DNA from 2 places in the Vreelandella sp. H-I2 genome. Region 1 is predicted to be linked to the other one. Evidence: predicted binding sites of a transcription regulator. Region 1 holds the regulator's gene; the other holds the start of a gene.
The links. Region 1 encodes LexA, which represses DNA repair genes until DNA is damaged. Its sites were predicted from a motif close to TACTGTNTANNTANACAGTA; they were not measured.

Region 1 (7,889 bases):
CGAGTCTACCTGGCCTCCGCGGTTCACTCCCCTTTCTAACCCGCAAAGCCACAAAATACGGGTTAAAATCCAGTCACGCCCTGGATAAATCTCGTCTAGCGCAGGTGAAAATACCTCGCCAGTCCAGCGTCGGCCCCGAAAAACGGCATTTTCCGGTCTATCAGCACCAATAGCGGCTCGTACATAGTGCCAACCATGGGGTGTTTTACCACTCCCATTTTGCTCTCCATTACCGGCGGCACCGGAAGATATCGCGTATTCATGAAGCACTTTCGCGCCCCACCAGCAGCGCATTAGCTGTTGAGTGGTATCAATCTCCAGCCAGATGTTTTCAGTTGGAGGTAGCTCAGCTAGCTTGGGCGTTCGCATGTTTTCCTTCTTCGAGGGCAGGAGGTAACGGTGCATTCATGGCAGCAACTACCACCGGACGCAACCGCCTTACTAAATCCCGCACAGTGACCTGCTCGTGATAATCCTTTTCCGCGATATCTCGCAATGCATCGAGGCCTGACAGGGTAAATATCACGGTACCAAGCATAAAGTGTAGTCGCCAAAAGCGTTCCGCGTCAGGCAGGTCTGGTGTCGCCTGACGCACAAGCTCCGTGAAACGGGCAAACACATCGCCATACTCTTGTTGAATATGGCGTCGAAGATGCCCTTGTGCTTGGCTGTAGGCCAGTCCAAGTAAGCGCATGAATACTTTGAGACTGTTGCGTTCAGCCGGCACAGCCAGAACGGTTGTTGCCATTGTTTCGAGTAACGTTTCAAGCGGCACAACGTGCCCTTTATGCTGGGCTTCAAGCTCATCAAGTGCCGTGTGAAAACGCACTGTAAAAGGATCTAGATAGCGAGAAAACACAGCCTGAATTAAGGCTTTCTTAGAGCCAAAATGGTAGTTCACGGCCGCCAAGTTGACGCGCGCTTTACTAGTGATGTTGCGCAGCGAGGTTTCAGCAAAACCACGCTCTGCAAACAGCACTTCAGCGGTATCGAGTATACGGGTCACCGTATCAGACTGAGCCATAGCGCTCTCCAGGGAAACAAGTGTTTAAAACATAGCAAAATACTATTCTATAAACTTGGCAGGCTCAACGCTTGATTTACTAATGAAATATGGCGTCTTGCATAAGAAAAAACTTAGTTTAAAACGATGACTAAAATTGCCCGGGTAGAGAAAATGAGGATTGACAGGCCATATACTGGACAGAGGAACATACTGTATACTTAACCACTTATCGATTAATTCGACATTTATCTTTGTTACTGTCAGTTCACTATCAATTTACAAATTATGGAGTCTGGTATGTCGCGTCCACTAACCGCTCGCCAACAGCATGTCTTTGATTTTATCGTTAAGACCATGGGCGAATTTGGCTACCCTCCTACGCGCGCCGAGATTGCTAAAGCGCTTGGCTTCCGTTCTCCTAATGCGGCTGAAGAACACCTGCGCGCACTTGAGCGCAAGGGGGTTATTCGTATTATCCGCAATACCTCTCGCGGCATCCGCCTGCCCAACCAAGAGCCCCAAGAAGCCCTGGATAGTGCCACCACGACCGTACCCTCCAATGTAGAGCCGCTGCCCACAGGCCTACCGGTGATTGGAGAAGTGGCGGCAGGCAGCCCTATACTGGCCGCCGAGCATATTGATCGCTACTGCCCATTACCACCAGAATACTTCACACCAAAAGCTGACTACCTACTGCGTGTACGTGGTTTATCAATGAAAGATATCGGCATCTTAGAAGGTGACTTGTTGGCAGTTCACCGCACCGAGCGGGTACGTGATGGACAGATCGTGGTTGCTCGTCTGGAGGATGAAGTGACCGTTAAACGCTTCAAACGCCAGGGGCATCAGGTAACCCTGTTTGCAGAAAATTCCGACTTTGCGCCAATCGAAATAGATCTGCGCTATCAGTCACTCGATATCGAAGGCGTCGGCGTCGGCGTCATTCGCGGTGGTAACGGGCAGGCGCTCGGCTAAAACTGGCGTTACTGCAGGTCGATATAGCGGTGGTCATTGAAAGTGGCCACCCAATCAGGATGGTAAACTAGCAGAATACTCAGCAGCATGCCGGTTAGTAGCGCCTCGGATGGCATTAATAGGGGTAGGAAGCGCGCATACTCCTGAGCCAAATAGACAGCATCAGGATCAGTACCCGCGACGACTATCAGCAACACTGCAGCTAACCCTCCTCCCAGCGTTGCCAGTGCAGAGCCGAAAAAGCCGCAGACAAATAGGAATACCATCAGATTATCCGGTAGGCGCCGATCTACCAACCGCCACACCGTGCCAATGATCGCAGCAGGCACTATTCCTGTGACAAGAATATTAGCTCCCAGCAGCATCCACTCATTGCGACCGATCAATACCATAGCAATATTAATAAGTACGTTACTGATCAGCGCTAGGGGCGCCTTAAACACAAGTGTCAGCAATACCGTAAAGACCAGATGTAACGTTAGCCAATCAACCGCCTGAGCACGCAGCTGCCACATCAGCACCACCGCCAGCGTCGCGCCTAGCCAACGGTGCTGAAGCGCGACGTCTCCCCTCAAGGCCTGCCACGGCCGCCGACTAATTACCCAAACAACAACTCCTAACGAGAGGAGCGAGGTGAGCAGCAGCATCCAGGGCGCTAATACACTTTGCGCAAATGACATGGTGGCCTCTCGGTTCAATAAGTATTAACTAAACACCACAGTTTTGTTGCCATGGACCAGTACCCGATCCTCTAAATGCCACCGCAATCCCCGAGCGAGTACCGCTTTCTCCACATCACGGCCGAAGCGTACTAAATCGGTGGGCGTATGACAGTGACTAACGCGATGAATATCCTGTTCGATGATAGGACCCGCGTCGAGTTCCTCCGTTACGTAGTGGCAGGTAGCTCCAATCAGTTTAACTCCCCTCTGGTAAGCCTGGTGATAAGGCTTAGCGCCAGCGAACGAGGGCAAGAAACTGTGATGAATATTAATTACTCGCCCCGCATAACGCGTGCATAATTCAGGTGGCAAAATTTGCATATAACGCGCCAACACGATGCAGTCAGCACGAGCATTGTCAATCTCAACCTGTACTTCCGCAAACGACGCCTGCTTGTTTTCAGGGTCAACCGGAACATGATGGTAGGGAATGCCATACCATTCTGTCAGTGAACGCATATCGTCATGGTTAGAGATAACACCGACAATATCGCAATCCAGCTCACCCGCTTGCCAGCGATAAAGTAGATCTACCAAGCAGTGCGACTCTCGCGACACCATTAGCACCACTCGTCGTCGCTTCTGGGTATCGACCAGTGACCACTGCATATTGAATTCGCTGGCCACCGGTTCAAATGCTACACGTAACGCTTCTACCGACATGCCCACGGAATCCGCCAATATTTCGTAACGCATAAAAAAACAGCCAGTTTCTAAATCTGAGTGCTGACTTGCTTCAGTAATGGACCCACCCTGCTGGGCAATGAAACTCGATACTCGCGCAACAATACCCACCCGATCAGGACAGGACACAACTAAACGATAATAATGAGACATGTGAGCTACTCTTGACTTGCTTCTAAGGTAATTATTACAAACCAGCGGCTTAGGATGTTAACCAGACTGCATAGTGTATCGGAAGGCCATGGATGATTGTTAGCCGCCCCTGCCTTCCCGTATAGTTAAGGCACTACTTTTTAGGCTTTTCATAACTAATGCATTCACCACGCGTTCAAATTCGTCCCCGTCGTCGTCCGCCGCTGCGCATGCTGCCGCTGGGGGGATGCGGTGAGATTGGTATGAATCTAACGCTATACGGCTATGACGATCACTGGATTGCCGTTGACTGCGGCATGATGATTCGCCAAGACCTCCCCGACTCGCCGCTCCAGGTGCCCAATGTTGATACACCGAAGGCACTGGGCATCGTGCCGAAAGCACTGTTTATCACTCATGGACATGAAGATCACATTGGGGCTGTTGCTTGGCTATGGCCGCTGTGGAACTGTCCCATTTATGCCACCCCTCTTGCGGCAGGGCTGTTACGGCTTAAATTTGCTGAACATCAACTCAGCAGCGCCGCTATCCAGGTCATCGAACCGGGCGAGGCGTTAGAAAGTGGCCCGTTCACGCTGCGCTATTTACTTTTAACGCATTCAATTCCCGAAAGCTGTGCGCTGATGATGATGGCCGGTGGTTATCGCATTTTACATACCGGTGACTGGAAACTCGATCCCGAGCCCCTCATTGGCATGCCGATGAACGCAGCCCAATTCAAAGCGCTCGCCCCCATTGATTTAGTCGTGGGCGACTCCACCAACGCCCCTATGCCTGGTCACTCTGGCAGCGAAGGGGATGTTGCTCGAGCACTAACAAAGACCCTCAGCAACTGCCAGGGCCGTGTGGTAGTTTCTTGTTTTGCTAGTAACCTTGCTCGAGTGCTAGCTATAGGACGCGCAGCCCAACAGTCTGGTCGCCGTATTAGCTTAATGGGCCGCTCTATGGAGCGCATGGTCAGTGTCGCCCGCGGACTTGGCTATATGGATGATTTACCGCCGCTGGTACCCAATCATGACCTTGGGTATTTACCCCCCAATGAAGTAGTGATTATTGCTACCGGCAGCCAGGGCGAACCCCGCGCCGCTCTACAGCGTCTTGCTCAGGGACGTCATCCTTTTGTCGATCTTCAGCCAGGCGATAACGTCATATTTTCGGCTAAAGCTATTCCAGGCAACGAGCGTCCTATTGAACAACTTAAAAAGCGCTTAACGCACCTAGGCGTCAGTATCTATGACGAGTTCAATCACCCTGAGCTGCACGCCACCGGACATCCCGCTCAAGACGAACTCATTAAGCTTTATCAGTGGGTTAGGCCAAAACATCTTATGCCTGTACATGGCGAAGCCCGCCATCAGCAGGCTCATCAATCGATTGCTGGCCAGCTAGGCATTAGCGCTCCGTTGACACCCATCAACGGCGATCTAATCTGCTTTGATAGTCATGGATTACGCTGCGAAGCACGATACCCACAGCCGCCCTGTATTGTCAGCCAAAACAGTGTAGTGCCTCATCCCGGCTTAGAAGTGAGCGACGCCAGCACGACCCGCCATGGTAGCTTGTACCTAGCACTGCCAGTAACAGCCACTGCCACGGGCTGGGCGCGTATTGGTCGTTTGATGCTAGACGCTTCAGGTTCTAGCCCGCTGGATGAAGATAGCTTTAGCGACTGGCTAGATGATCAGCTTGATGAAATTGCTGCTGATACGCTTGCCGATCTGCGCCATGCGTTGCAGCCTCGCCTAATTCACTGGCTAGCAGAACATATGCAGCATCTGCCCGGCGTGCACCTACAAATTATGGCCGCTGAAATGCCTGAACTCTCCAGTCGTTAGACCCAGCGCGCCGCGTCCTGCTGGTCGGAATGGCGTTCTTTAACCCAGTACTCACCTTTAGTAGAGTGTTCTTTCTTCCAGAAAGGCGCCTGGGTTTTTAGGAAGTCCATTATAAAATCGCAGGCTTCAAACGCTTCACGGCGGTGGGCGCTGGCAACCAGTACGCGCACAATCGGGTCGCCCGGCCCAAGGTAACCTATCCGGTGGATAATACGCACTGCCTGCAACGACCAGCGCTGCCATGCCTGTTCACCTATGTCGGTCAGGGTGCGCTCGGTCATTCCAGGATAGTGCTCCAGCGTTAACCCTGTCACGTCAGGTGTTTCGTTAAAATCACGCACCAATCCGGTAAAACTCACCACTGCGCCAATATCACTACGTCCTGCTAGTGCATCGTCATACCCATAACTCATTGAGAAAGGCGCTGCTTGAATCGCTACCTTAATATCCATCTTAGTATTCACACTCAGCCCCCTGTGACCGGTGGAAAAAAAGCCACCTCATCATCATCGGTCACTAGTGCATCATCGTTAGCCATCACTTGGTTAATGGCGCATAGCGTACGCTGGTCGGTAAGCAGTTTAAACCGACCATCGCGCTCAGCCAGCGCTGCTTTCAAACCACTGATATCGCGGCTAGTAAGCTGATCCAGACCGACGGACACTTCGCTTTCGCCTACTCGCTCGCGCAATTCGGCCAAAAATTTAACCCGCACGCAGGGTGACGGACAGCGCTCACCTAAACTAACCTCTCCCGACATACCATCGCCAGTGACAATTGGCGCCTGCACACTCATGCGCTGGTAATCACCGCGCTGGCCGCCCTGTTTACTGTCGAGTTGAATGGTTTCTATACACATGCCTTTATCGACCGCTTTGCACATATCATACAGAGTCAAACAGGCCACCGAGACGGCGGTAAGCGCTTCCATTTCAACGCCGGTGCGGCCATTCAAGCGGCACAAAGAGGTTACATGTACACAAGATCCAGCCATATCGATCTCAAATTCAACCGACACCTTTGATAGTGCTAATGCATGACAGAGGGGAATCAGCTCATGGGTGCGCTTTGCTGCCTGAATACCTGCAATACGTGCAGTGGCCAGGACATCCCCTTTGGGCAAGCCACCTGCGCTAAGCAGCTTCAGCGTCTCAGGCTGCATTACAATTCGTCCCGAGGCGACCGCTTCGCGGCGTGTCTCTTGTTTATCGCCGACATCCACCATATTGGCTTCGCCACGTGTGTTGAGGTGGGTTAGATGCATGTTGGTCACCTTTCCTTTTGGAAGCCAAAGTATTTATGGGCACAAAACACTTATAGGCAGAGTTCTTAATTGCACGGCCCTTAAAGCAAGGCAAGCGTGTTACTTTTTTGTGCTTACCCAGGCCACTATCCAGCGCGCTATTGCGTCGCTATCGTCAAGATTTAACTGAGTCACCCCAGTGGCCAAATCGATAGGCGTTGGCGCGTTCAGCGCGACCGCCTTAACCCATGGGCCGGTTAAAATGGCCTGATCCCCAATGCCTGCGCGGTAAAGCACCAACTTAGGAATCGGCCACTCTTTAAAGCCTTCGGCAATCACCAAATCTGGGTTATGCGGCACCATCATGGCCACTAACTGGGCTAAATCAGGTTCTTCAAGGCCGGGAGTCTCCTGCATTAACGCAAAGCGCTGGCGGGAGGCTACTAAAACCGGAGCCGCGCCAGCACTGCGCAGCTTATAACTATCTTTACCTGGCTGATCGACATCAAACGAATGATGCGCATGTTTAATGACGGCCACTTTTAAACCTTGCTCGCGCAAGCGTGGCAGCAGTTGCTCTAGTAGCGTCGTTTTGCCCGTACCACTCCAGGCGGCAATCCCCAGAATGGGAAAGGATGCGGTTAGTTCATTAGCCATGCTGCCGACACACCTTATTTTATTTGAGCGCCATCCTGTCAACGATACCATGCACACAATGCACATGGGCTAAAGAGGACGACGTCACTCGTCCTCTTTCTCCTGAGGCAACAGCCAGTTCAATACAATCCCCACGAGCGCAGCCAAGCTCACGCCTTGCAACGTAAACTGACCGCCACCAAACTGCATACCGCCTATTCCGAATACCAGTATCAGCGAGACGACCACTAAATTGCGGGGTGCTGTCAGCGATTGCCCTGCGCGTACAAGCGTGTTCATACCAACGACTGCAATAGAGCCAAATAGCAGCGTCATGATACCCCCCATCACCGGGCCAGGAATGGTTTGCAGTAGCGCGCCAAGCTTAGACACAAATGCGAGCACAATCGCAATAATCGCTGCCACAACCATGTATTTGGGGTTGAACGCACGAGTCAGCGTAACGGCTCCAGTAACTTCAGAGTAAGTCGTATTGGGTGGCCCGCCGAACAGCGCAGCCACGCTGGTAGCCAACCCATCGCCTAACAGGGTGCGATGTAAGCCGGGTTTCTCCAGATAGTTTTTGCGGGTCACCGACCCTATCGCCACCATGTCACCAATATGCTCCACCGCCG
Region 2 (7,889 bases), on a different contig from region 1:
ACTCAGACGCCGACGCCAGTTGGCCACCGCTAAAGGTGTTCTTGATCGGCGGGCGGCCATCGGGGAATTCCACACGGTAGTAGTACCAGCTCTCATCAGTGACCGCGTTCGCCTGGTAGTAGAGCGCTGTGGGGTAACAGGTGCAGATCCGCTTCACGCTGCCGGATTGCTCCAGGGCCGCATCGCGCAGGGCGGGGTCGATCTGCCGCTGGTCTTCGCCATCTAACCCATCGGCGCGCAGGGCGCGGTCGAAGGCATCCATATCCAGCTTCCACCACCACAGCTGGCGTTTGAACTCGAACCAGAACTCCCGCTGTTCGCGGCGCTTGTAGATCAACAGCGCTTTGGCCATGGCGGTAGGGGCTAACAGCAAGTCGCCGTGGTAGCGGTAGGTGTCCAGGTGCTTTTCAGAAAGCTCGCCGCGCTGGTGGGCATCGTTCCAGTCGTGACCACCGTTGGGGATCTGCGCGGCGTCACAATCCCAGCCTGCCGCACGAGCACGCCTTACATGCTTGTGAATGGCGTTGTGGCCAGCGCGGTTGTTATCCAGCGCCCACACCAAGGTGGGGCGGCAGGTGCCCGCTTTGTGGGTGGCATCCGAAAGGGCTTGCAGCGCTTTATCGGGGTAGTTGCCGCAGCTCATGGCGGACACCGCCGCGATGCCGTGGTGGTAAAGAGCGATCGCATCGAAGATGCCCTCTACAATCCACACTTCACCGGCGGCGACCAGATCCGCCGCGGTGAGTGCAGGCGGGCACCACCACTGGCCTTTATAGCGGCCAACGAAATTGGCCTTCTGCTTGCCGAAGCGCTCCGGGTTATCCAGCAGGCGCTCCCAGTAAGCGCCGCCGGGCAGGGCGAAGCGGACGGTGGCGGTGCCACCTATCTCCGGTTTCCAGTAGCTCTCCTGGGTGTACCAGCCCTGAATGCGGGAAAGCTCAAAGCCGCGGCCGTCACGCAGGTAGCCATCCGCCACCGGTGTTTGAGAGGTGGGCTTTTCGCCCACCTGGGTGCTGTAGCGCTCGCTCCAGGAACGGAACAGATCCGGGAACAGCGCTTTGACGTGGATTTGTGCACCACAGTTGTTTTCCCGCCCGCACTTCAGCATCCACGGCGCATCGGCGTTGATGTACGCTTCGCGCTTACCGCACTCGGGGCAGCGCACCCGTTGCAGGTAGGGGCCGCGCTCAATCGCCTCAAAATCGCTGATTAAGCGCGCAACAATGTCCTGGCGCAGCGATATATTCACGCTCGCCTCCTTATGTCACAGTCAGTAGCGGGGCCGGTTAGGCGTTTACGATTTCCTTTGCGCCTGCTTGATCGCTTGTTGAAGCAATCTGGGCGTAAACGGCAGATCCACCATGGGGTTGGGGCTGTCGCTGGGCGTCAGCGTGTTGCACACCTCGATGTGCGCTTTGCCCCGAAACCCACAGTCTTCATTACGGCATTCCACCACCAACTCGCGGTACACCGGCGTCAGCCCCTGGCTTTTGCGGATGCGCAGGTTCTGGCAACAGTGCGGGCACGGAAGGCGGTGTTTGCTGGTCATTGTCATCAGCGTTTTCTCTCAATGGGGTAAAGGGCGCGGCTGCGGCCGGTGAGTCCTTGGGTGCCTTTGCGCAAACGCCGGCGGAGTAGCCACTCGGCGGCGTCGTCCAGGCTTTGCAAATCCTGCTGTTCACATACCTGCTGCAGCACCGTCTCCAACTGTTCATCCAGCGGAAGGCGACAATCGCTGCGGGCGGGTTGGTCAGCCATACGTCAGTGCTCCTTGAGGTCCTCAAAAGGGCCTGCGTTTACGACGCCTGCTGGGGCATAGTGCTAACGGAGAGATCAGCAACGCCTAGCGTCTCCAGTGCTTCTTTCAGCACCAGTTGACGCAGCAGCGACGCCCGCTCGATGCCGGTGTAATCCACCAACGCATCGATCAGTTGGGCCTCGTACTGATCCAAATTGAGAGCGGCGTAACGAGAGCGCACACGTTTGGGGTCCTGGTACATGGCAAACATCCTTATGCAGGCAAGGTCATTCGGCGTTCAGGGTGTCTTGGTCGTACTCGGCGATGCCGCGGAGCAGCAACATGCGACCAGTGGCCGACATCGAGCGCACTTCCAGCTCTTGAATACACTTCAGCTCTTCCCGTTCGCTTTCGGTGAGGTGAATCATGACGGGGCAGTTACACCCCTTAGGGGCATAAATTGGCTTTGGGGTAATGGTGTTAGCGGTGGCCATGGGTTAGGCTTCCTTAATAGAGTGAAAGACTTTAAAAGGGACGGCCGAGCGGCGAATTTAGCGCTCGTAAAGGCGCACCAGCTTGCGATGCAGAAAGTGTTCATCCAGGTGGGCACGCAGTTCGGCCAGGGCGTCTTCGATGTCTACCGCGGGGGTATGGCTGGCCAGCATCGTGGCAGCGAGTTGGCCCACGGCCTCGGCGGTGGTGCGTTCTTCCAAGGCTTCAAGATCCGACAGCGGATTACTGTCGCCAATCTCGGCCGTAATGGCTTGACGAGTGGCGGGTGAGCAGCGGTCCAGTTCGACCTCGAGACCGCGAAACAGCAGGATAGATTGAGCAGCAGGTGTGGCCATGGCAGTGGCTCCCTTTACGTAGTGTTGTAGAGTGAAAGACATGAATAGATTGGTTCATAAAAATGAACCTGTCAATAAGGATGGTTCATAAAAATGGTCATTGGTGAGCGCTTAAAAGAAGAACGCGAGCGACTTGGGCTGAGCCAAACGGCTCTGGCCCAGATTGGTGGTGTCGGAAAAACGACTCAGATCAAATACGAAAAAGGCGCTAGTAGTCCCGACTCTGCTTACCTTTCGGCGGTTTCTGATGAAGGCGTTGATATTTTTTATGTGCTCAAAGGCCAACGGTCAGGATCGGCAACTGCTCAACCTCTTGGGGTTCCGCTAAGTGAACCATCGCTGGATCTCTCGCCGGTGAAGATGTACGACATTGAAGCGGCAGCGGGCGCTGGTCGCAGCTTTGAAGGCGAGCCGGTTAAAACCACGCTGTATTTCTCCAGCGCCGAACTGGCGGAACAGGGGCTAGACCCTGCGCAGGTGGTGGGCATTAAAGTGCGTGGCGATTCGATGGATGGCACCCTAGCCGATGGCGACTGGGTGCTTGTGGATCGCAGCAACCGCGACCCTAAGCAGGAAGGTGTTTTTTTGCTGTTGGTGAGCGGCGAGCGAAGAATTAAACGGTTGCAGCGCCTGGCGGGCGGCGCGCTGTACCTGATCAGCGATAATGACCACTACCAGCCGGAAATGATCAAGCCGCAGGATATGCATGATGTGGAGATTCTGGGGCGGTGTGAGATTCGGATTGGGCGGGTTGTGTGACTGTAAAACCGTAAAGGCAGCAATGAGGTTTTGAGACAGCCAGTAATTAACACAGGGAGTTAGGGAATGAAGGTTTTGAAAGTATTGGTCGCATTGAGTGCCGTTGTTTTTTCCTCTGGTGCATTAGCGGAACTTAGTGAGCAGTACGATACCGTTGAAGAGTTGATGTATGCCCACCAAGATTATGACTCTTTCAACAATACATTTGAGATGTTGGATGCCGATAAGCCGCATTATCGCCTCTCTAAAATCACCGTGACAAACGATTTAGAGGACGTGGTGTATTACGAAAATTGGCGTGCTGCTATATATGGTGTTTATAACGTGTTTGCCCACACTTCTATAGAGGAAGTCACTGTTACGGCGATACCTTTGGAATTTGAAAATTTGATGAACAGGGATCAATCGAAATTGCTTGAAAATCAGTCAATTACTCTACAAATAAGCCGTGAAGAAGCTTATGACGCGTTGGCAAGCTTGATTGATATTGGCTCGCTGAGCGATGTTAAAGAAGCCACAGAATATGGTTACCAGTGGTCAGATGATTTCAATAGTGTTTATTATGAAAGTGAGCAGCCAGGGCTAGATTCTTTAATTTCTAACCTTTTAATAAATTGTAGGGGGAGTTGTGATTGACTTTTTAAATTTCGGAGAAAACATAGTTTGTGGAAGATTTAATTATGCCCCCTCTGCAGGAAATAAAGCTTTAATCTATGTTTACTGTAACTTATGTAATATATGTGGCTGTTCAATAGATAAAAATAATGACACTCGTGAGCATTTAATTCCTCAATCTATCGGGGGAAGGTTAAAAGTAAAGGGCTTTATATGCAGGAAATGCAACAGTGAGTCAGGGGATAAATGGGATTTTGATTTAGCGGATAGTTTAAATCCGCTAAACCTACTTTGTAGAGTGAGAAGGGAAAGAAAACCTCCTCCTTCCCAGGTATTTCAAACCGTGGGTGGAGCCTCACTTGAGTGGAATGCAAATGGAAGCTATAAACCTTCGAAGCCGACATTTTCTAAAATTGAGACTAATGAAGGTTTCAATATAAATATCGTAGCTAGAGACATAAAAGAAGCCAGGAGTATACTGAAAGGGCAATTAAAAAAACATCCTAACATTGATGTTGAGAAAATTTTGACTCAAGCGAAAGTCGAGTCTGTTTATTCTAGTGATCCATTAGAGATAAATTTAAACTTTGGAGGGCATCTGACTGGTAGGTCTTTAATTAAATCTGCACTTTGTCTAGTATATTGCAGCGGTATAGATACTAGGTTTTGCAACCTGGCTTTTTCTTATTTAAATGGAACGGATGATCAGTGTTGTTGGGGATATTATAATGTTACTGATTTGGTTTTAAATAGAGAGAAAGGTCTCTCTTATCATTGTGTATATGTAAAAGGTGATAGTGTCAGTGGCCTGATAACAGCTTATATAGAGTACTTTGGTTGTTATAGAATGGTTGCTTGTCTGTCTGATTGCTATACTGGGGAAGCATTTAGTAACTTGTACGCAATCGACCCGGTGACCGGTGATCTCGTTGATCTTTCTATAGATTTAAGTTTTACTTACAGTGAGATCCTGGATATTTATGACTATAAGAAAGTAGACTTCTCTCTGCAGAAAGAGATATTTGAAAATATTGTTGAACGAGCTATGGCTAATAGTTTTGAAGCTGAAAAAAATCGTGTTATCAATGAGGCTCTTGAATATGCTTTTGAAAATTGCAGCATTCAAGAAGGATATATTACTGAGCCTAGTCAAATGCAAGAAATCATAGATTTGACGATGGAGAAAATGAAGCCATTTTTGCTTCATCATAATAGAAGTAACTGACTTTATATTAAGGATTATTTCTCCTAGCCGCATCCTCATCAGTATACGCCACCATCAACTCATCCCAATTCGTCGTATAGCGCGGGCTTCGGTTCGCGCAGCGTAGGTGCCAGGGGGCGTTCTTTTCCGGAAGGCCCAGGCGTACCGTTCCCTTTCCCATCTTCTCGTTAAGCGCGTCCATGGTGGCCATTAGCTTTTGGCTGCGCTGGCGTTGCTCTTCTGTTTGTGGCGTATCCATCAGGCTGAGTTGTTGGCGGTTCTCGTCGGTGAGGTCGATCAGCATCACGCCTGCTTTCTTGTAGCCGTATTTGGGGCGGTAGATCTTACGCAGCGCCTCCTGGGCGGCGTGGAGTATGTCGCGGGTGTCCTGGCTGGGTCGTTCCATTTCTACGGCTAAGCTGGGGGAGTACTGGGGCAGATCGGGCCGGAAGCGATCGGTTTTGAGAAACACCAGCACGGCGCGGGCGAGGCTGTTTTGCTCGCGTAGCTTTTCGGCGCCCCGTTGAGCGTGTTGGCGAATAGCGCCTTGCAGGTCGTAGAGCTGGGAAGTGGGGCGGCCGAACGATCGGCTGGTCATGATGCGTTGGCGTGGTTCGTTAAAGTCGTTCATCTCCAGGCAACTGATGCCGCGCAGTTCCAGCACGGTGCGTTCCATATTCACTGAGAACTTACGCCGGAGGCGCTTGGCGTCCGCTTCGCGTAGGTCCCAGGCGGTGTTGATGCCGAGAACTTGCAGGCGTTCGTTTAGCCGGCGGCCCACGCCCCAGACATCGCTCACCTCAATTTGCTGCAACAGGTGCCTGGCTTCCTCGCTTTCCGCGTGAAGGATGCACACGCCGGGGTAGCCGGGGTGCTTCTTGGCAATGCGGTTGGCCAGCTTCGCCAGGGTATGGGTAGCGGCAACGCCGACGCATACGGGAATGCCGGTTTTACGGCGGATCTTCTTGCGCAGCGATTTGGCATGCTCCAGCAGTGCTTCCGGCTCGAAGCCATCCATGCGCACGAACATCTCATCAATGGAGTAAGGCTCCACACCGGCGGTTTCCTGCTCCAGGATGCCTTGCACCCGGTGGGACATATCGCCGTAAAGCTCGTAGTTAGAGGAGTGCAACACGATCTCGCCCCGCTCGACCAGGTGGCGCACCTGGTGGGCAGGGGTGCCCATCTCGATACCCAGCGCTTTTAGCTCGTTCGAGCGGGCGATAATACAACCGTCGTTGTTGGACATAATGCCCACCGGCCGGCCTTCTAGCTTGGGGTTGAACACCCGCTCGCAGCTGACGTAGAAGTTGTTACAGTCCACTAACCCAATCATAATTTGCATCCCTGCTTGTGTAAGGCTGTTAATTTATACAGTATTAGGCACAGGGAAAGCGACAGGCAGATTCTAATATACGTCGCTTAATGTGGAGCAAGCACAGGACAACAACATGCGAGTGAACTACTTGGGACCAGCAATGGTGGGCGTGGAGCACCCAGCCGTGGCAGAAATGGACAGGCGAAAATTTTCACCTAGCTGCTTTCTGGTGGAGATAAGTGAGGAGGCACGCCCAGGCGGGCCGTGGATGGAGGGCGATGTGCTGGTGGTGGATGAAGCGCGATCATTTGGCCACGCCGATCTGGTAGTGGCAGAAGTGGAAGGCGTTTATCGATTATTCAAAGCCCACCGCGTGGGCAGCCGTTGCCGGTTGCTGCCAACGAACGGTGGTCAGGGCTGCTTTGTGACCGTGCAGCAGTTCAAGGGTGTGGTGGTGAGGCAAGCGCGGTGCTGGGCGGTGTAGGAGATGGCTTACAACTGTATGGCAAAAGTCTTACATCATTTGTTAAGTATATTTGACATAGTGGACTTAGATACACCTCACCTAAAAATATGGGAAAAATAATGGCTGCATTAACTTTAAAAGCTCAAAACCTACCCATGCAGGTTGTGGCTTTTTTTATCAATTACTTCCTGTTTTGGGTGCTAGTGCTGGGCGGTGAGGTAAATGTTTTTTATCAAAGCTATGAAGAATATTTGAAGCTCTCTGGCGTTTTGCTATTTGGCCTTGTTCTCACTGGCTCGCTGTTCGGAAATCATGTCAAAGAGTTTTTGGTCTTTTTTAGAGCCAAAGATAGGCTACCGGGCTTTAGGGCGTTTTCTTTACATATGGGAAATGACTCTCGAGTCAATGAAGAGAAGATCTCTGAAAAAATTGGTGGCTTCCCTGAAGAGCCAAATAGGCAAAATAAAGCATGGTACTCTCTTTATAAAACTGTTAGAGAGGTTGGCTCAGTAATTGAAGCTAATAAACGTTATCTTTTGTTTAGAGACTCTGCTTGCTTGATAGTAGTGACTTCGACCTTTTATATACTATATGCAGTCTACTTAAAGGCCAGTCATGAAGCGGTGCTTTATTATTCGTTGGCTGCATTGTGTTACTGGCAAATCTTAGCTATAGCTGCAAGAAATAGCGCAGTAAGCTTGGTTAGGAACGTTTTAGCGGAACATTCATAGGAGAAAATGATGGAATTTTTTGAGATAGATTTTTTGCCGGTAAATAGCACAAAAAGTGGAGACGCTATCACTGCAAGATATGTTAATGAAGATGGCGAAACAGTCATTCATGTGATTGATAGCGGTTATCAACATACTGGAGAAAGTGTAATAGAACATATCTTGAAATACTACGGCGAGAATGTAGTTATCGATCATATGGTATTAACA

Region 2: a site for LexA is predicted at 6,524-6,543, ahead of ACUVOF_RS00810 (Y-family DNA polymerase). Genes of this name have one in related genera too.

What each region holds. Positions count from the first base shown of each region.
Region 1 covers NZ_JBRAMC010000007.1:40,272-48,160, forward strand. Annotated here, with positions in the region: gene ACUVOF_RS17025 (L,D-transpeptidase family protein) at 1-369, opposite strand, end outside; gene ACUVOF_RS17030 (TetR/AcrR family transcriptional regulator) at 347-1,024, opposite strand; gene lexA (transcriptional repressor LexA) at 1,304-1,981, shown strand; gene ACUVOF_RS17040 (energy-coupling factor ABC transporter permease) at 1,990-2,661, opposite strand; gene purU (formyltetrahydrofolate deformylase) at 2,686-3,540, opposite strand; gene ACUVOF_RS17050 (ribonuclease J) at 3,783-5,375, shown strand; gene moaE (molybdopterin synthase catalytic subunit MoaE) at 5,372-5,827, opposite strand; gene moaC (cyclic pyranopterin monophosphate synthase MoaC) at 5,842-6,639, opposite strand; gene mobB (molybdopterin-guanine dinucleotide biosynthesis protein B) at 6,739-7,275, opposite strand; gene ACUVOF_RS17070 (uracil-xanthine permease family protein) at 7,360-7,889, opposite strand, start outside.
Region 2 covers NZ_JBRAMC010000001.1:159,080-166,968, reverse strand. Annotated here, with positions in the region: gene ACUVOF_RS00855 (toprim domain-containing protein) at 1-1,249, opposite strand, end outside; gene ACUVOF_RS00850 (ogr/Delta-like zinc finger family protein) at 1,295-1,555, opposite strand; gene ACUVOF_RS00845 (hypothetical protein) at 1,555-1,758, opposite strand; gene ACUVOF_RS00840 (hypothetical protein) at 1,797-2,000, opposite strand; gene ACUVOF_RS00835 (hypothetical protein) at 2,026-2,232, opposite strand; gene ACUVOF_RS00830 (hypothetical protein) at 2,290-2,586, opposite strand; gene ACUVOF_RS00825 (XRE family transcriptional regulator) at 2,680-3,345, shown strand; gene ACUVOF_RS00820 (hypothetical protein) at 3,412-3,981, shown strand; gene ACUVOF_RS00815 (HNH endonuclease) at 3,974-5,185, shown strand; gene ACUVOF_RS00810 (Y-family DNA polymerase) at 5,193-6,500, opposite strand; gene ACUVOF_RS00805 (hypothetical protein) at 6,616-6,966, shown strand; gene ACUVOF_RS00800 (hypothetical protein) at 7,068-7,679, shown strand; gene ACUVOF_RS00795 (ComEC/Rec2 family competence protein) at 7,689-7,889, shown strand, end outside.